One region of the Flavobacterium crassostreae genome, then DNA from elsewhere that is predicted to be linked to it. Evidence: riboswitches for the same ligand, from Rfam matches in the RefSeq annotation. Region 1 holds a riboswitch; each other region holds the start of a gene.
The links. Region 1 has a riboswitch for S-adenosylmethionine ahead of LB076_RS08100 (Na+/H+ antiporter NhaC family protein). Riboswitches for the same ligand answer to the same signal wherever they lie in the genome.

Region 1 (6,909 bases):
AGCAATACACCAATTTATTAGTGTTGGGGATCACGCCATGGTATCCGGTGGATCCTTAGTACGAAAAGACGTACCACCATTTACCAAGGCAGCAAAAGAACCCTTGTCTTATGTAGGGATCAACTCTGTAGGTTTACGAAGACGAGGGTTTACTTCTGAGAAAATAAAAGAAATTCAAGAAATATACCGAATTTTATACCAAAAAAACTACAATGTAACCCAGGCCTTAGGTATTATAGAAGCCGAAATGGAAGCTACTCCAGAGCGAGATGAAATTATAGATTTTATACGAAACTCCTCTCGCGGAGTCATGAAAGGCTATACCGGCAACTATTAATACACACAAAATACACACAACAAATTAATTTAACAAACAACAATAGAATGGCATCTACATCAGATATTAAAAACGGATTATGTATTAAATATAATAATGACATTTATAAAATCATTGAATTTTTGCATGTTAAACCAGGAAAAGGACCTGCTTTTGTAAGAACAAAATTAAGAAGCTTAACCAACGGAAAAGTATTGGATAACACCTTTTCAGCAGGACATAAAATTGAGGAAGTACGGGTAGAAAACCACAAATTTCAATACCTATATCCCGAAGGAGATGATTTTCATTTTATGAATACAGAAACCTTTGAACAAATATCTTTAAACAAAAACATACTAGATTCACCAGGGTTATTAAAAGAAGGAGAAAACGTAATGGTAAGCATCAATACCGAAACGGATTTACCACTTTCTGTAGACATGCCTTCGTCGGTAGTTTTAGAGATCACCTATGCAGAGCCAGGAGTAAAAGGAAACACTGCTACAAATGCCACTAAATCTGCCACCGTAGAAACAGGAGCAATAGTAAACGTGCCTTTGTTTATCAATGAAGGAGACAAAATTAAAATCGACACCACTTCAGGGGCATATATGGAGCGTGTTAAGGAATAATTAAATAATTGTATGAAATTTCCAAAACCCCATTTTTTAAACCAAATTGCAGACTTAATTGGTTGTGCGTATGTTGGTGATGCTAATTTTTCTGTAACCGGGATGAACGAAATTCATGTGGTTGAAAAAGGAGATATTATCTTTGTAGACCATCCAAAATATTACGACAAAGCATTACAGTCTGCCGCTAGTGTTATTTTAATTAATAAAGAAGTTGCCTGTCCAGAAGGAAAAGCATTGTTGGTATCGGAGGATCCATTTAGAGATTTTAATATATTGACCAAACATTTTAGACCCTTTCAAGCCTCTAATGTTGCTATTGCTGCAACAGCTACCATAGGCGAAGGAACCGTGATACAGCCCAACGTATTTATAGGCAACCACGTTCAGATAGGAAAAAATTGTTTACTACACGCCAATGTGTCTCTTTATGATCATACCGTAATAGGAGATAATGTGATTATCCATTCGGGATCTATATTAGGAGCAGATGCTTTTTATTATAAAAAAAGAGCTACGGGTTATGATCCGTTACTTTCAGCAGGACGCGTTGTGGTTAAGAATAATGTAGGTATAGGAGCGCTTTGTACCATTGATAAAGGAGTGACGGGAGACACCACAATTGGTGAAGGAACCAAACTAGACAACCAAGTGCATGTTGGGCATGATACCGTAATAGGAAAAAATTGTTTGATAGCCTCACAAACAGGCATTGCAGGTTGTGTTGTTATAGAAGATGAAGTTACCATTTGGGGGCAAGTAGGTACCACAAGCGGTATCACAATAGGTGCCAAAGCCGTGATTTTAGGACAAACTGGAGTAACCAAATCCGTAGAAGGAGGCAAGTCTTATTTTGGTACACCAATTGAAGAATCTAGAGAAAAGCTCAAACAATTAGCCAATATTAAGAAAATACCAGAAATTCTAACCAAATTAAAGTAATATGACCGTAAAGGAAATAATTCAAAACTTTTATAAATCTGACGCACTAATAGATAGTGAGATAATGAAAGATTTTTTGCATGCAGAGATTTTAATAGATTGGAATAGCAGCAAAGGTTTTTTGCAATTAGATTATAAAGCAGTTTTAGAAATGGCAGACGAACTTGCAAAGGCCTACGTGCGCTCCAAAGTACGTATTAGTCATATTATTTCGGAAGGCGATATGGTTAGCGTGCGGTATTCTCATTATGTTAAAACAATAGAAAACCCAAGAGAAGAGATGCTTTTGGCAAATTTTATAGTACTATGGCAAATTAAAGAAGATAAATTATACCGAGGTTACCTTATGAGTCAATTATCTTAGCATATTTTGACAATAAAAGAGCTCAAAATAATTTCAAAACCGTACTTTTGCATCACAATTTTTAAAAATCACATAAAATATATATCATGAGTGTTTTAGTTAATAAAGATTCCAAAATAATTGTTCAAGGATTTACAGGAAGTGAAGGAACTTTCCATGCTTCTCAAATGATTGAGTACGGTACCAACGTTGTGGGTGGTGTAACTCCAGGAAAAGGAGGGACTACACACTTAGACCGTCCGGTTTTTAACACTGTAAAAGACGCTGTAGTAAACGCAGGAGCAGATACCACTATTATTTTTGTACCACCAGCTTTTGCTGCAGATGCAATTATGGAAGCTGCAGATGCAGGAATTAAAGTAATTATTGCAATTACAGAAGGAATTCCGGTTGCAGATATGATCAAAGCAAATGCTTACGTAAAAGAAAGAAACGCTAGATTAATCGGGCCAAACTGTCCTGGTATCATTACACCTGGAGAAGCTAAAGTAGGTATTATGCCAGGCTTTGTTTTCAAAAAAGGAACTGTAGGTATTGTTTCAAAATCAGGAACATTAACCTATGAAGCTGCAGACCAAGTAGTAAAGCAAGGATTAGGAATCACTACTGCCATTGGTATTGGTGGTGATCCAATTATTGGAACTACTACCAAAGAAGCTGTAGAGTTGTTAATGAACGATCCAGAAACAGAATGTATTGTTATGATTGGTGAAATTGGAGGACAATTAGAAGCCGATGCAGCAAAATGGATCAAAGAAGATGGTAACCGCAAACCAGTAGTAGGTTTTATTGCAGGAGTTACAGCACCAGCTGGACGTACTATGGGACATGCAGGAGCAATTGTAGGTGGAGCAGACGATACCGCTGAGGCTAAAAAACAAATTATGAGAGACAACGGAATTCACGTGGTTGACTCGCCAGCTGAAATTGGTAAAAAAGTAAAAGAAGTTTTAGGATAGTAACCACTATTTTAAATAAAAATAAAAAGAGCCTCACATTTGTGGGGCTTTTTTATTAGAATACAAAATTAAAGAAATACATTTGCAATTAATTAAAATAAGCATCATTTGACGCTTGTTTTATAACAATAGAACCCTGGTTATTTAAACAATAGGCTAATATTTTTGGCTTTTAGAGCTTAAAAACCAATTTAGAAAAATAGTAAATATGTACAAAGAGTTAGAAAAATTTAAAAATAACGATCAATTTTCATTTACACCAGAAGATAGTTTAGAAGAAAAATGCAATGCAACCGATGCAAGCGGCGTGTTTTTGGTTTATGCAGTAGACCAAGAGAAGGAGTTAATTATGGTAGGTTCTACAGGGACCGTACAAAATAACGGCTCTCTAAAAATAAAAAATGGTGGTTTGTATGAAAAAATTGTAAATGGACACCAATTTGCAAAAACAGGCAGAAAATATTCTTGGCCAGCACAAATGAAGTTAGAAAACATTTCTGTTTTGGAAGTAGTGTGGTACCAAACCTTTGACGAAACAACCAAAGGTATTCCAACAGCTGTAGAAGGACAAATTTTACAAAATTTCTTGGATGCCAATGGCAGATTGCCAAGATGGAATGTAGCTTTCTAAACATTTGTTATAGATAGTATAGAGCAAAGCTTTACTTCGGTAAAGCTTTTTTTTATGCTTAAATGGTGTTTTAGGGCCAATTAGTTACAAAAAAGGATTACTTTTGTAGCCGTTATCACGAATCTCTAGGGAGATAGCAACCTGCAGCAACAAGCAAGGTGCTAAAACGATAAGCCAAATTCTTTGGAAAAAACGTTGTTTTATACTTCCTTTATTTTGCTTTTGTTTTCGTCGTAACTTTAATATTAAATTATTTTTATGACTACATTTTTAAAAAAAACAGCAAAGCCTTTGGCCTTACTTCCTTTACTGGTTTTTATTTTTACTTTTTTGGGAGCCGGAATTGTCCTAGATGATTTTTATGCCTTTCCATCGCCTGTGGCTGTATTGGTGGGTATTATTGCGGCTTTTTTGGTGCATCCATTTACTACAGAACAAAAAGTGGCTACGCTGGTAGCGGGTTGTGGGGATAGCAAAATAATAACCATGTGTTTGATTTATCTTTTGGCTGGTGGGTTTGCAGTTGTAAGCAAAGCTATGGGCGGGGTAGATGCGGTGGTTAACTTAGGGATTAATACCATTGCTATTGCGTATTTTCCGTTAGGGATTTTTTTGATAGCTGCTTTTTTGTCTACCGCCACCGGAACTTCTGTGGGGGCAATTGTAGCCTTGGGACCTATTGCGGTGACTCTTGCAGACAAAAGCGGTGCGTCTTTGCCTTTGATCTCGGGTGCTTTGTTGGGCGGTTCTATGTTTGGGGACAATTTGTCGATGATTAGCGATACGACCATTGCTGCCACCCAATCTTTGGGTTGTGCCTTGAAGGATAAGTTTAAAATGAATGTATTTATTGCGTTTCCTGCGGCAGTGTTTACGGTGTTGGTTTTGTTTTATTTGGGTTGGAACTCGGAGTTAACCCCGGTTGTTATTGCTAAAACTAGTTTTGATTGGATGGCAATTGTTCCGTATGTTTTGGTGGTTGTTTTGGCTCTTATGGGCATAAATGTTTTTTTGACCTTGCTTACTGGAACCATTTTGGCGGGGATTATTGGGTATTTTTCGGGTGTTTTCACGGGGATTACTTTTGCGCAAAAGCTCTACGAAGGTTTTACGGGAATGACGGATATTTTTTTGCTTTCGATGCTTACTGGTGGCTTAGCGGCTATGGTGGCTAAAGCCGGTGGTATAGATTATTTGTTGGATCAAATAAAAAAAAGGATTAAAAACAAAAAGTCTGCCCAAACCGGGATTGGGGTTTTGGTAGGTTGTGCTAATTTGGCAATTGCAAATAATACGGTTTCGATTGTTATTACGGGGCCTATTGCTAAGCAAATTAATGAGGAGTATGGTTTGAATAACAAAAAAACGGCAGCTATTTTGGATATTTTTTCGTGTATTGTACAAGGAATTTTGCCTTATGGTGCGCAGGTTTTGCTGATTTTGAGTTTTGCTAACGGAAAAATAGATTTTTTGGACTTAATCTCGAATGCTTGGTACCATCTGTTTTTGTTGGGTTGTACTTTGTTTGCTATTTATAGTTCGTATTGGGATAGAGGTGCTAAAAGGTTCTTTGGGATTTAAAATTGGATTTTATTGGGGCTTATTGATTTTGAAATTTTTTTTAGGAAAGGAATTATTATATATTTGGCAAGTCATTTTTAGCCCTGATAGCAACGGAAATCCTTTTATGTTTTTTCTTTAAAAACATAAAAGATTGTAGTGTATAGCAGGAATAGCTCTAAATAAAAAAAAATAAATTAACTTTTGAATATGAAATTACTAGAAGGGAAAGTAGCCGTTATAACTGGCGCAAGTCGCGGAATTGGAAAAGGAATTGCAGCTGTTTTTGCAAAACATGGCGCAAATGTTGCCTTTACGTATAGCTCCTCTGTGGAGTCTGCGGTGGCATTAGAGAAAGAATTGAATGCGTTGGGAGTTAAGGCCAAGGGCTACCAGTCTAATGCGGCAGATTTTAACCAAGCACAAACTATGGTAGATGCTGTGCTTGCGGAGTTTGGTACGATTGATATTTTAATTAATAATGCGGGTATTACTAAAGATAATTTATTGATGCGCATGTCTGAGGCGGATTTTGACCAGGTTATTGAGGTTAATTTGAAATCAGTTTTTAATATGACTAAAGCGGTTCAAAAAACGTTTTTGAAAAACCGAGCGGGTTCTATTATTAATATGAGTAGTGTTGTTGGGGTCAAAGGGAACGCAGGACAGACTAATTATGCGGCATCTAAGGCTGGGGTTATTGGTTTTACTAAATCGGTTGCTTTGGAGTTGGGGTCTCGTAATATTCGATGTAACGCTATTGCTCCAGGTTTTATTGAAACGGAAATGACAGCTAAATTAAATGAGGATGTGGTAAAAGCATGGCGCGATGGGGTTCCGTTGAAACGCGGTGGTACTACCGAAGATGTGGCTAATGCGTGTTTGTTTTTGGCGTCGGATTTAAGCGCCTACGTAACCGGACAGGTCTTAAATGTAGACGGCGGGATGCTAACGTAATAAATTAGTGTAAATTTGCAGCAAGAACTGGGGATACTTGGTTCTGGATCATTTTTTTAAAATTATATACCAATGACTTTAACTACGGCGCTATTACTTGTTTTTTCGATGTTAGTTGCTGGGATGGTATCGTTTTTTCAGTATTTTTATAAAGCCAAAAACAAATCAAATCTGTATTTGTTTTTGGCTTTTGTGCGTTTTTTGAGTATTTGGAGTGTTTTGGTTCTTTGTATTAATCCAATCCTAAAAACCAATACGGTGGTAAATACGCCACCTGTTTTGGCTGTTGTGTTGGATAATTCTAGTTCTATAGTTGCCATGCAATCGGAAAAAAAAGCGCAGGCTGTGTACCGTAATTTGATTTCTAATAACGCCTTAAAGGCAAAATTTGACATTCAGGGATACCAATTTGATTCGGAGTTTAAGGTTGCGGATACTTTGGATTTTAAGGGCAAGCAAACCAACCTGGCTTTGGTGGCTTCTAATTTGCAAAATAACAACCGCAAATTGACCTATCCTACGGTACTTATAACGGACGGAAACCA
Region 2 (6,909 bases), 1.4 Mb from region 1:
TTTTGGAAAGAAAGAAATCGTGCCATAGTTTTTGTTTTTGCGAAGTAACAAAAAAAAACGACTACCTTTTGGGATAGTCGTTTGTATAATTTTGTTTGGGTTATTTTTGTTCTAAAAAGTAGCTAAGCACTGTTTTTTTTGTAATTATAATCCAAAAGCGGCTTTCACTTGATCTACATAGTCTACTTTTTCCCAAGTAAACAACTCTACTTCGATGGTTTTGGTAAGGCCGCCTGGTGCAGAAAACGTTTTGGTAACCGTTTCTGGCGTGCGTCCCATGTGGCCGTAAGCTGCAGTTTCGCTATAGATTGGATTTCTTAATTTTAGGCGCTGTTCAATAAAGTACGGACGCATATCAAAGATAGCTTCTACCTTTTTGGCAATCTCTCCATTGGTTAGATTTACCTTTGAGGTGCCGTAAGTATCGATGAATATTCCCATAGGTTTAGCAACACCAATGGCGTAAGAAACTTGGACTAAAATTTCGTCGGCTACACCGGCAGCAACTAAGTTTTTAGCAATATGACGTGTAGCATAAGCAGCGCTACGGTCTACCTTACTTGGGTCTTTGCCAGAAAAAGCACCACCACCATGAGCGCCTTTACCACCGTAGGTGTCTACAATTATTTTTCTTCCGGTTAGACCTGTGTCTCCATGAGGACCACCAATAACAAATTTTCCCGTAGGGTTAATATGGTATTGAATTTTGTCATTAAATAAATGGGCGCTAGTTGGGTTTTTGGCAATGATTCTTGGTATCAAAATTTCAATGATGTCTTTCTTGATCTTAGCGAGCATGGCAGCCTCTTGGTCAAAATCATCGTGTTGTGTTGAGATAACAATGCTATCAATACGGGTAGGTTTGTTATCGTCACTATATTCAAGGGTTACTTGAGATTTAGCATCTGGACGCAAATACGTAATGTCTTTATTCTCACGTCTCAATAAGGCTAATTCTTGCAATAATTTATGAGATAAATCCAGTGCCAAAGGCATGTAGTTTGCGGTTTCATTTGTAGCGTAACCAAACATCATTCCTTGATCACCGGCGCCTTGCTCTTCTGGGCTAGAACGGTCCACACCTTGGTTAATGTCAGCGGATTGCTCGTGTATTGCCGATAGAATACCACAAGAATTGGACTCAAACATGTATTCGCTTTTGGTGTAACCGATTTTTCGGATTACCTCGCGAGCAATTTGCTGTACGTCTAAATAGGTGTTGGATTTTACTTCGCCAGCTAAGATCACCTGACCTGTAGTTACTAAGGTTTCGCAAGCTACTTTAGAATTAGCATCAAAGGCTAAAAAGTTATCAATTAATGCATCTGAAATTTGATCTGCAATTTTGTCTGGATGTCCTTCGCTCACAGATTCTGACGTAAATAAATAGGCCATAATAAATAGTATTTTTAAATTAAGCGAGAAAAAGGAGTTGCAACGGCATAATGCTAAAGGAGAGTTTCTGCTTTAGCATTTTTTTCTACTGAAATCTTCAGTATCCATAATGAAGTTATTTCATTATGAAGAGGTTGCAATCAGTTCAAATTTTTCCTCTTATATAGTTTGCAAAGGTATGAAACCATTTTGAATTGCAAATCAAACACGACTTTTTTTTGAAATTAAATGCAGTTTTTTAGAGTTGGGTTCTGGGTTAGATTCAAGCAACAAAAACACTTATTTTTGTTAATTAAGTATTAGAGATTTGGTAGTTATACAATTATTTTGCAAATTTGGGTTATAAAAATATCCAATGAGCTTAATTAAGAACATAATGTGTACCCAATTTAAGGAGTTTTCCTGGGAATGCGCTATTGTTTAAATCAACATACAAACAAGATTTTATAGAGCCTCCCACAACATTGGGAGGCTTTTTATTTTTAAATGCATACTAACCCTAAAAATAACACACTAATGCGTACTACTAAATTTGAAACTAAAGCATTGCACGCCGGGCATGATGTAACCAAACATGGTGGCACTAGAGCCGTTCCTATTTACCAAACGTCATCCTACGTTTTTAATGATTCCGATCATGCCGCTAATTTGTTTAATTTGTCCGAGGCGGGATATATCTACACCAGGCTTAATAATCCAACTAACGATGTCTTGGAGCAACGATTAGCCGCTCTAGAAGGCGGAATAGGTGCCGTGGTTACTGCCTCAGGAACTGCTGCTATCGTAACTGCACTGCTGGTTTTGTTAAAAACTGGCGATCACATTGTAGCATCCAGTAGTTTGTACGGCGGTACTTTTAATCTCTTGCAGACCACTCTGCCTAGATTGGGTATAACCACTACTTTTGTAGATCCTTCGGATGCCAAAAATTTTGCCAATGCGGTAACAGACAATACCAAAGTGTTTTTTGTAGAAAGTCTAGGCAACCCTAAATTAGATGTTTTGGATCTAGAGGCTATTTCTAAAGAAGCAAAAGCATTGCAATTGCCATTGATTGTAGACAACACCGTAGCATCGCCCTATTTGCTGAATCCTATAGCGTATGGAGCCAATATTGTGATCCATTCTTTAACCAAGTATATTTCCGGTAACGGAACTTCCTTAGGAGGTGTTATTGTAGATGCAGGAACTTTTGACTGGAGTAGTGGGCGTTTTCCGGAGTTTACAACACCAAATGAAGGCTATCATGGCTTGGTTTATCATGAGGTATTGGGTGCGGCAGCTTTTATTGCTCGGGTTAGAACAGAAGGGTTACGGGATTATGGTGCTGCTTTGAGTCCGTTTAATGCTTTTCAGATAATACAAGGTTTAGAGACCTTATCCATTAGAGTAAAAAAACACAGTGAAAACGCTCTGGAACTGGCAAAATGGTTGGAGCAGCAAGAACAAGTGGCTTGGGTAAATTATCCCGGGTTGCCATCGAGTGATTATTTTGAATTGGCACAAAAATACCTACCTAAAGGACAAAACGGCTTAGTAACCTTTGGTCTGAAAGGTGGTTTTGAAGCAGCCAAAAAAATTGCAGATCATACCGTCTTGTTTTCGCTCTTAGCCAATATTGGGGATACCAAATCGTTGATTATTCATCCCGCAAGTACCACCCACCAACAACTATCTGAGGAGCAACAATTGTCTTCGGGCGTATCTAGAGACTTAATTAGATTGTCGGTAGGCTTAGAAGATATTGAAGATTTAAAAGAAGATTTAAAAAAATGCTTAGATAGGTTGTAAAACACCTAAGAAGTAAAGCTGAAAAATCGCTTTTTTTAAGTCCATTTTAAGCCAAAAGTTATAGTATTATAATCTCGATTTATAACATTTTACTATTTAGGTAAAATAACGTTAAAACATTGTAAATCATTAGGAAAACAGTCAAAAATGATGCAAATTTGTACCAACAAAAAAACAAAAATGAATTTAAATTTTCTTTTAAATTTTAAAATAATTTCAAAGTCTTTTTTAGGCACTTGATTGCATTATGCTATATCCGTAATACACCAAGAGCCTCCCTTAATCGGAAGGCTTTTTGTTTTAAAATAATTGGGTAAAAATATAAAATCAACGCTTTTTTTGAGACAGCAAAAACAAATACAAAAACCTTTAAAATTACACCACATGAGAGCCATTGAAAGAATTACTAGAGCAGTACGTTTTTTAAAAAAACTAAAAAGTCCCAAAAACCTAATTACAAGCAGTGTAGAAGATTTGGTTCATCCAAGATTTGGCATGAATCCTTCGGATTTAAAGCAGCTGCATAAAGTCCCAAATTCGTTGCAGTTTTTGATGTACTCCAAAGAAAACGACACCCTTTTTATCTAATTGTCAGTGCAGTATGCTCCTGGTGATAGACACGCAAGAAAGTTTTGAATTGTTATATTCGATCTTTTCTTGCGTTTTTTTGTTACATAATTTTTAAAAAGCAAATACACCCTCAGAATGTTTGTTTGTTTAAAATAATAATAGTTAATTTGCAGTATTAAGTTCATAAACGTATTGAAATGTTATAAAGAAAGGACGAGGGAATAGACCCGTTGAAGCCTTAGCAACCCTTGGATTAATGGTATTTATTTATTCATGAAGGTGCTACATTCTACCATAATTTAAATGGGAAGATAACAATAAAATTTTTTCTAGTTTTAACTAGTTCTTTCTTTCTAATATTTTCAAATACAAATCCATAAAAGATTTGACATTGGAAAATAAACCATCACAACTTACCCTGACCAATTTCACCACTCACAATGGTGCTTTTTATGCTAGCTTAGATTTGAGCTATCAAATTTTTGGTGCTCCTTTGCATACAGCTCCTATTGTTTTGATCAACCATGCTTTGACCGGAAATTCTCAAGTAATTGGAGCGTCTGGTTGGTGGAATGATATTGTAGGAGTTGACAAAACCATAGATACCAGAAAATATACCATTGTCTCTTTGGACGTTCCGGGCAACGGATTCCATACAGCAACCATCGATTCTTATAGAGATTTTATTGCAAGAGATATTGCTAAAATTTTTATCGAAGGACTTCGGGTTTTAAAAATAGACCATTTGTTTGCACTCATTGGAGGATCTGTTGGCGGTGGCATTGCCTGGGAAATGATAGCTTTAGAGCCTAAGTTGGCACAAAATTTTATTGTGATCGCTACCGATTGGAAAGCCACCGATTGGCTGATTGCCAATTGTTATCTACAAGAGCAAATACTCAACAACTCCAAAAAACCCATTGAAGATGCGCGCATACATGCCATGTTGTGCTACCGCACGCCAGAATCTTTTAAAATGAAGTTTAATAGAGACAGCAACCAACAACTAGAGACCTTTCAGGTAGAGAGTTGGTTGAATTATCATGGCGAAAAATTAGAAAAAAGGTTCCAGCTTGCGGCCTACAAAATGATGAACCAATTATTGAAAACCATCGATATCACACGCAATCAGGAATCTCTAGAAACCATTATTGCCAGAGTAGAGGCCAATATGTATATAGTGGGGATCAATTCGGATTTGTTTTTTACGGCAAAAGAAAATAAAGAAACCTACAACGAGATCAAAAAATTTAAAAATAATGTATTTTACAGTGAGATAGACTCCCAACACGGGCACGATGCCTTCTTGATAGAATACCAACAATTAGACAATTTATTAGAAGTTGTTTTTAAAAACAAAAAGCAGATGAAAATAGTAAAATTTGGCGGAAAATCGTTAGCAAACGGTACAGGAATCACTGCCGTTCTGGATATAATAGACACTAAAATTAAAGAACAAGAAAAATTTGCCATAGTCGTTTCGGCAAGAGGCAAATCTACAGACGAATTAGAAGATATTTTGACCATTGCGGCCAAAAACGGAAATTACAAGCCGTTATTGGACAGCTTTAAAGCCTATCAAAAGGAAGGTTGGGATGCGGTAGATTTTTCTAAAGAATTTGATAAACTAGACCAACTCTTTGAAGGGGTTCGTTTAATTGGAGATTATAGCGCCAAAACCAAAGACCAAGTTCTGGCACAAGGCGAAGTACTTTCGGCTAAATTACTAGTATTTTTATTGCAACAAAAAGGCATTCCTGCAAAATTGGCCGATACCAGAGAGTTGATTATAACCGATTCTAATTTTGGAGATGCCCAGCCATTAGAGGCACTTTCTAAAAAGAATGTTATACAGGTTTTTAATGAAAATAAAGAATCCGTATTAGTAATTACAGGTTTTATAGGCTCTAATGCCCAACACGAAACCACAACCTTGGGCAGAAATGGCAGCAATTATACCGCGTCCTTAATAGCCAATTATAGCAATGCCGAAGAATTACAGAACTATACCCATGTAGACGGCATTTATACCGCCAATCCAGAATTGGTTTTAGATGCCAAAAAAATAGAATCCTTGTCTTATAACGAGGCTAACGAAATGGCTAATTTTGGAGCAACAATTTTGCACGCCAAAACCATTATTCCGTTATTAGAAAAAAATATTCCGCTACGCATTCTCAATACCTTTAATGACCAAAACAAAGGAACCCTAATCACCTCCAACTCTAACGCTACCGGAATCAAAACCCTATCGGTTCTAGAAAATGTGGCATTGGTCAACTTAGAAGGAAGAGGCTTGCTTGGAAAAACAGGAGTAGACGCACGGATTTTTAGAGTAATGGGAGATAATGATATAAGCGTGAGTATCATCTCTCAGGGATCTTCAGAAAGAGGTATCGGTCTGGTGGTTGCGGCAGATAAGGCAACACAAGCCATGCTGAAATTAGAGAAAGAATTTGAAAATGATTTTTACTCCAAAGACGTCAATAAAATTACCATAACAGACCATGTATCTGTAATTTCAATAATCGGACAAGACCTAAGCACGTTTCACAAACCCTATACCGCACTGATCAAAAACAAAATTGTACCCATTTTGTTCAACAATACCGTTACGGGCAAAAACGTGAGCTTGGTAGTCAAAAAAGCAGAACTAAACAAGGCATTGAACGTTATTCATGGCGAAATTTTTGGTGTAGCCAAAAAAATAAACATAGCCATTTTTGGGCACGGATTAGTGGGTGGCACACTGATTGATCAAATTTTAGCATCTGCCCAAGCTATAGAAAAAAGAAAAGACATTAAGTTAAATGTTTTCGCTATTGCAAATTCTAAAAAAGTGTTGCTCAACAAAAATGGCGTAACCACCAACTGGCAACAAGAAATTCAGAGCCAAGGAGTTGCGTACCAACTCAACGACATTATTGCCTTTGCAGAAACCCATCATCTAGAAAATTTGATAGCCATTGATAATACCGCTAGCGTAGCCTTTGTAGAAAATTACCTTCCTTTGGTAGAGAGCAGTTTTGATCTAATATCGTCTAATAAAGTAGCCAATACCCTGAGTTATGGTTTTTATAAAGAATTGCGAGACGCCTTAGAGAAAAACCAAAAAAATTACCTTTACGAAACCAATGTAGGAGCTGGTTTGCC
Region 3 (6,909 bases), 1.4 Mb from region 1:
ATTGTGGCTATTTTTCAGGCAGAATCCAAAGGAGAAACCCCTGTTGCAATTATTCAAGACGGTACTACCCCACAAGAAAAAACCGGTATTGGAACCATAAACACCATTACACAAATTGTTAGGGACGCTAATTTAAGTTCGCCAGCAATTATAGTTATAGGAGAAGTGGTGGCAGATCACAAAAAAAGTTCAGGATTTTATAAAGAATTAAAATCCATGCACAACAAACAATTAGTCTATGGAAAAGAATGAATTGTATCCGGTGTTTCTAAAAGTGCATAAACTAAAAGTATTGTTAGTAGGAGGCGGAAATGTAGGTTTAGAAAAACTTTCTTTTTTGTTAAAATCCAGCCCAAATGCAGTTGTTGAGGTAGTTGCCCCGCGTTTTTTGCCAGAGTTAGAGGCTCTAGCGGCCAAACACCCTTTTGTAAAGCTAACCCCTAAAAAGTTTAATCGTTGGATGCTTCGCAAACGGCATATGGTCATTGCCTGTACTGATGATTGGAAAGTAAACAAACGAGTGTATGATTTGTCTCGAAAACGCTTTTTAATTTGTAACATAGCAGACACCCCAGATTTATGCGATTATTATTTGGGAGGAATTGTAACCAAAGGAAACGTAAAGATTGCCATTTCAACCAACGGAAAGTCGCCAACCACCGCCAAAAGATTGCGAGAACTCTTTGAGGAGATAATTCCGGAAGATATCAACAAAATGGTCGAAAACTTGAACGAATATCGGAAGACTCTAAAAGGAAATTTTGAACAAAAAGTACAGCGAATGAATGAAATTACCGAAACCTTAAAAAAATAAAAACGCAAAGATTTTTTTTTCGAGCCTCAGATTTTAATTAGAGGGTCTCTAAAAAGACCACCAATACCGCTTCCACGAAGCATTTGGCAGCTCCCAAAGATGGCGTTAAACAAAAATAATTTAAAAAATACATTTTGCTACCGTGTAGTTAGAATGATATTTATCATTGAAAAAGATCAAAATTCATAGTTTATTTGTGAACATTACCTTAATATAAATAAAAACAAAACTTTCCTTTTGCACCTGGATTAGGCGTTAAAGGGCTAATTAATACGAACATGATTGAAACAGATATCCTTATAATAGGAGCCGGTCCAACTGGTTTATTTGCCGTTTTTGAAGCAGGATTATTAAAATTAAAATGCCACATATTAGATGCTTTACCACAAGCAGGTGGTCAATTATCGGAGTTATATCCCAAAAAACCTATTTATGATATTCCGGGATTTCCAGAAGTATTAGCAGGAGATTTGGTAGATAATCTAATGGAACAAATCAAACAATTTGAACCTGGCTTTACACTCGGAGAACGAGCCGAAACCATTGACAAACAAGAAGACGGAAGCTTTATTGTAACCTCCAACGAAGGCACCCAATTCCATGCTAAAGTAATTGCAATAGCAGGAGGTTTAGGTAGTTTTGAACCAAGAAAACCACTAATCGACGGCATTAATTTTTACGAAAACAAAGGGATCAAATATTTTATCAAAGATCCAGAAGAATTCCGAGACAAAAGAGTGGTGATTGCAGGTGGTGGCGATTCTGCCTTAGACTGGAGTATTTTTCTTACAGACGTAGCTTCAGAGGTAACTTTGATTCACCGTCGTAATGAATTTAGAGGAGCCTTAGACTCCGTAGAAAAAGTACAAGAACTAAAAGATGCGGGCAAAATCCGCATGATTACACCCGCTGAGGTAGTAGGATTAAACGGAGCAGAACACATTGAATCTATCGTTATTGAGGAAAATGGTGCCACCCGTACCATCGAAACCGATTATTTCATTCCGCTTTTTGGTTTAACACCAAAGTTAGGCCCTATTGGAAACTGGGGACTTGAGATAGAGAAAAACGCCATCAAAGTAAACAACGCCTTAGATTACCAAACCAATATTCCCGGAATTTTTGCCATTGGAGATGTCAATACCTATCCCGGCAAATTAAAATTGATCCTTTGTGGTTTTCACGAAGCAACATTGATGTGTCAAGCGGCCTACCAAATCATCAATCCAGGCAAACGATACGTATTGAAATACACCACCGTTTCTGGAGTAGACGGATTTGACGGAACTCGTAAAGAAGCTCCCAAAGCAGTCGTTAAAGCAATAGTGTAACAAAATAAGTTACTAAAGTTAGAAAATAAAGCGTTAATACTTGTGAGTATTAACGCTTTGTCTTTTCTTTGCAGTGTTCCTATATTTATTGAAAGTTATCACGAAAGGCGGAGGGAAAGACCCAATGAAACCTTAGCAACCCTTTATCTTTAAAGAAGGTGCTACATTCTACTTTAAACTACAATTTTTTAGTTTCTAAGATAGATAACATAAAAATACGTCTTGCGTATTTCTCCAACCATTTCTTGACAACCTATCGATATTATTTTCTTAGAGCAGATCTTCTGTGCATTAGCATCAAGATCCCTCCTGCTGTACGCTATATCTTTTTATTTTTAAAGAAAAAATAAAAAGGATGCCGCTACCATCAGGGCTAAAGAGAAGCCATAGAGAACTTTTGGAAAAAATAATCAAAAGTATACATTTAGATAACGGTCTAGATTTTAATTATCATACGGTATGTCAAACACAACAAACACAACAACAACAGCAGCTTCTCCTTTAGGAATTAGAGCCGCCCTTTTAGACAGAATACTCATCCTGGATGGCGCGATGGGAACCATGCTGCAACGCTATAATTTTTCGGAAGAAGACTTTAGAGGACAACGTTTTAAGGATTTTCCACATTCTCTAAAAGGCAACAATGACCTATTATCTCTCACACAACCAGAAGCCATAAAGGCAGTGCATGCCGCTTATTTTGAGGCCGGAGCAGATATTGTAGAAACCAATACCTTTTCGGGAACTACCATTGGTATGGCCGACTATTTTTTGGAAGAATACGTTTATGAACTCAACTACGAATCCGCAAAACTAGCCCGGGAAGTAGCCGACCAATTTACGGCCAAAAACCCAGACAAGCCTCGTTTTGTAGCCGGATCTATAGGTCCCACCAACAGAACGGCAAGCATGTCACCAGACGTAAACGACCCAGGATATAGAGCCGTAACATTTGACGATTTACGCATTGCATACAAACAACAAGTAGAAGCCTTAATGGATGGCGGATGTGATTTATTGCTTGTCGAAACTATTTTTGACACGCTCAATGCCAAAGCAGCACTTTTTGCCATCGAGGAGGTAAAAGAAGAACGCAATATTGCTATTCCGATCATGGTCTCTGGAACCATTACAGATGCTTCAGGCCGAACCCTTTCAGGACAAACCGTAGAGGCTTTTTTGATTTCTGTATCACATATTCCGCTTTTGAGTGTCGGTTTTAATTGCGCTCTTGGGGCAGATTTATTAAAACCATATTTACAAACCTTGTCACAAAACACCACTTTTAATGTATCGGCACATCCAAATGCAGGATTGCCCAATGCCTTTGGAGAATATGACGAAACTCCAGAACAAACACAAGCTTTTATAAAAGAATATCTAGACGATAATTTAGTAAACATTATTGGTGGTTGTTGTGGCACCACTCCGGAACACATCCGGTTGATTGCGGATATCGCCAAGGATTACAAACCAAGAGTTTCGACGGCGGTGATGTAAATTAATGATTGACTGTATCGCTATTTTGAAACAATTGTTTAAACTGAAAAAATATGGAAATCGAAGTATTACGATCAAACGAGTTCAATACAGGACACCTAACAATTATGTTCCCGGGGGAAACAATTGAGATTAAGCGAGGAAGATTTATTAAAGAAGGTTTTTCTCATCCGCTTTTTACAGAAAAAGAAAGTTTTTTTTCCAAAATTTATTGTTTAGAATATAAAAAAAAGCATGTTTATTTTCTAAACTATTTTGGGAGAAATGAGTCTCCTGCTAAAGGAATTCATATTGGGTTAAACAATTGGGAAAATAATAAGTTTCTATGGATGCAAAACAAACATTGGTTGCAGAAAGAAGAAAGTATTAGATACATAGTAAATGTACTTTTTCTGATTATCGGTATTTGTATAAGTATAATTAGTATTTATAAATAATTAGGATCCAGATAGCGCGGATTTGCAATCCGTGCCCGAATAATAAAAAAATCAATGTTATTTTAAATGAGTAACAATTGGAGGGTTGCGTGAGGGATAGCAGCGGAAAGCCCACAGCCTGACGTAGGAAGTGCGAGGACTTGCAGTGTATAGCCCGACCCGTAGTTTTTACGGAGGGACACGCCCAAAATAATACAAATTAAAAAGAGATACCTACAAGGTTTTGGAAAACTTGGAGGACAAATAAAAAATAAAAATGGCAGCAGTAGAAACTAGAAAAAACTTGGTATTAGCCGGATTAGAGCCTTTAATCATAACGCCCGATAGTGTGTTTGTGAATGTTGGGGAGCGTACTAATGTGACGGGTTCTAGAAAATTTTTGAGGTTAATTAAAGAAGAAAAATACGAAGAAGCACTCAGCATTGCCAAAGAGCAAGTAGAGGGAGGTGCGCAGATTATTGACATTAATATGGATGAAGGGATGTTGGATGGCCAATATGCCATGACCAAATTTTTGAATTTAATCGCTGCCGAACCCGATATTGCCCGTGTGCCTATCATGATTGATAGTTCTAAATGGGATATTATTGAGGCTGGATTGAAGGTGGTGCAAGGAAAGAGTGTAGTAAATTCGATTTCATTAAAAGAAGGAGAGGAGCAGTTTATCCATCATGCCAAGCTGATCAAACGGTACGGAGCTGCAGCAATTATCATGGCTTTTGACGAGGTCGGACAGGCAGATAATTATGAGCGTAGAGTAGAGATTTGCCAACGTTCGTATGATATATTAGTGAACAAGGTAGGGTTTCCGGCGCAGGATATTATTTTTGATTTGAATATATTTCCGGTAGCAACCGGAATGGAAGAACATCGTTTAAATGCCTTGGATTTTTTTAGAGGTACTAAATGGGTTAGAGAGAATTTGCCACACGCGCACATTAGTGGTGGGGTGAGTAACGTATCGTTTTCATTTAGAGGAAATGATGCGGTAAGAGAAGCAATGCACTCGGTGTTTTTGTACCATGCTATCCAAAACGGAATGACAATGGGTATTGTAAACCCAGAGATGTTGACTATTTATGATGACATCCCCAAGGATTTATTAGAGCATGTTGAAGATGTTATTTTAAATAGACGCGATGATGCTACGGAACGCTTACTAGACTTTGCCGAGAATGTAAAAGGAGATGTAAAGAGCAATGAAAAAGCGGTTCAAGAATGGCGTTCAGGAACCGTGCAAGAAAGAATTACGCACTCTTTGGTTAAGGGGATTGATGCCTTTATAGAACTAGATGTTGAAGAAGCGAGACTCGAAGCTACAAAACCTATTGAAGTGATTGAAATCAATTTGATGACGGGAATGAATGTGGTGGGTGATTTGTTTGGTTCAGGCAAAATGTTTTTGCCACAGGTGGTAAAATCGGCACGTGTTATGAAAAAAGCGGTGGCGTATTTGTTGCCTTATATTGAAGCAAGTAAACAAGCGGGTGATAAATCAGGGAATGGAAAAATATTGATGGCAACCGTAAAAGGAGATGTCCATGATATTGGCAAAAATATTGTTTCGGTGGTGTTAGCCTGTAATAATTATGAGATTGTAGACCTTGGTGTAATGGTAGCTCCCGAAAAAATTATTGCTGCGGCGATTGAGCACGAGGTAGACATTATAGGACTGAGTGGTTTGATTACGCCTTCGTTAGACGAAATGGTGTATCTCGCCAAAGAATTGGACAAACGTGGCATGAAAATACCTGTGATGATCGGTGGCGCAACTACTTCTCGGGCACATACTGCCGTAAAAATTGCGCCTCAATATAGAGAAACCGTAGTGCATGTTAATGATGCCTCGAGAGCCGTAACGGTGGCTGGAAGTTTACTCAATAAGGACAAAAAAATATACGCGAGTACTATTAGAGCCGAGTATGATGCGTTTAGAGAAACGTTTTTAAATCGCTCTCGGGATAAAAATTTCTTGACCATTGAGCAAGCCCGTAAAAACAAATTACAACTGGACTGGCAGAATTTTACTCCTGTGAAGCCAAATGTGATTGGCGAGCAAGTAATTGAGGTAGAACTAGATGTTTTGGTGCCGTATATTGACTGGACTCCGTTTTTTAGAACCTGGGAATTGTTCGGAAAATACCCAGCAATTTTAACCGATGAAGTAGTGGGCGAGCAAGCAACTTCGGTTTTTGCGGATGCACACGAAATGTTGGCTGTTATTTTGAAAGAAAAGAAACTAACCGCCAAAGGAATTTACGGAATTTTTGCTGCCAATCAAATCAATGATGATGATATTGTCTTAACAGACGCAGATGGAAAACCATTACAAACGTTCTTAACGCTACGCCAACAATCCCAAAAAACAAAAGGAGCACCAAACATTGCATTGGCTGATTTTATTGCGCCTAAAGATTCGGGCAAAGTAGATTATATGGGCGCATTTTGCGTAACAACTGGTTTTGGGGTTGATCAATGGGCTGCAGAATTTGAAAAAGATTTAGACGATTATAATTCGATTATGGTCAAAGCTTTGGCGGATCGTTTTGCGGAGGCATTTGCCGAATATTTGCACGAGAAAATACGTAAAGAAATTTGGGGTTATTCCTGTGATGAAGTTTTAAGCAAAGAAGCCCTTATTGAAGAAAATTATAAAGGAATTCGTCCGGCACCAGGCTATCCCGCCTGCCCGGATCACTTAGAGAAACCAACAATTTGGAAACTACTAAACGTAGAGAAACAAATTGGTGTAACCTTGACCGAAAGCATGGCAATGTGGCCCGCATCCTCTGTTTCGGGATATTATTTTGGAAATCCAGAAAGTAAA

Region 2: linked by a shared signal. The riboswitch ahead of thrA (bifunctional aspartate kinase/homoserine dehydrogenase I) and the one ahead of LB076_RS08100 (Na+/H+ antiporter NhaC family protein) in region 1 are both predicted to bind S-adenosylmethionine.
Region 3: linked by a shared signal. The riboswitch ahead of LB076_RS01875 (homocysteine S-methyltransferase family protein) and the one ahead of LB076_RS08100 (Na+/H+ antiporter NhaC family protein) in region 1 are both predicted to bind S-adenosylmethionine.

Annotation. Positions count from the first base shown of each region.
Region 1 covers NZ_CP017688.1:1,807,671-1,814,579, forward strand. Annotated here, with positions in the region: gene lpxA (acyl-ACP--UDP-N-acetylglucosamine O-acyltransferase) at 1-337, shown strand, start outside; gene efp (elongation factor P) at 385-951, shown strand; gene LB076_RS08080 (UDP-3-O-(3-hydroxymyristoyl)glucosamine N-acyltransferase) at 964-1,893, shown strand; gene LB076_RS08085 (hypothetical protein) at 1,895-2,257, shown strand; gene sucD (succinate--CoA ligase subunit alpha) at 2,344-3,216, shown strand; gene LB076_RS08095 (hypothetical protein) at 3,425-3,847, shown strand; SAM-I-IV-variant riboswitch at 3,955-4,050, shown strand; gene LB076_RS08100 (Na+/H+ antiporter NhaC family protein) at 4,106-5,428, shown strand; gene fabG (3-oxoacyl-[acyl-carrier-protein] reductase) at 5,618-6,364, shown strand; gene LB076_RS08110 (hypothetical protein) at 6,437-6,909, shown strand, end outside.
Region 2 covers NZ_CP017688.1:432,614-439,522, reverse strand. Annotated here, with positions in the region: gene LB076_RS01965 (DUF4153 domain-containing protein) at 1-26, opposite strand, end outside; gene metK (methionine adenosyltransferase) at 145-1,395, opposite strand; gene LB076_RS01955 (O-acetylhomoserine aminocarboxypropyltransferase/cysteine synthase family protein) at 1,912-3,186, shown strand; gene LB076_RS01950 (hypothetical protein) at 3,526-3,774, shown strand; SAM riboswitch class I at 3,954-4,074, shown strand; gene thrA (bifunctional aspartate kinase/homoserine dehydrogenase I) at 4,148-6,909, shown strand, end outside.
Region 3 covers NZ_CP017688.1:414,149-421,057, reverse strand. Annotated here, with positions in the region: gene cobA (uroporphyrinogen-III C-methyltransferase) at 1-252, shown strand, start outside; gene LB076_RS01885 (precorrin-2 dehydrogenase/sirohydrochlorin ferrochelatase family protein) at 239-814, shown strand; gene LB076_RS01880 (NAD(P)/FAD-dependent oxidoreductase) at 1,093-2,145, shown strand; SAM riboswitch class I at 2,238-2,356, shown strand; gene LB076_RS01875 (homocysteine S-methyltransferase family protein) at 2,698-3,645, shown strand; gene LB076_RS01870 (hypothetical protein) at 3,699-4,082, shown strand; gene metH (methionine synthase) at 4,339-6,909, shown strand, end outside.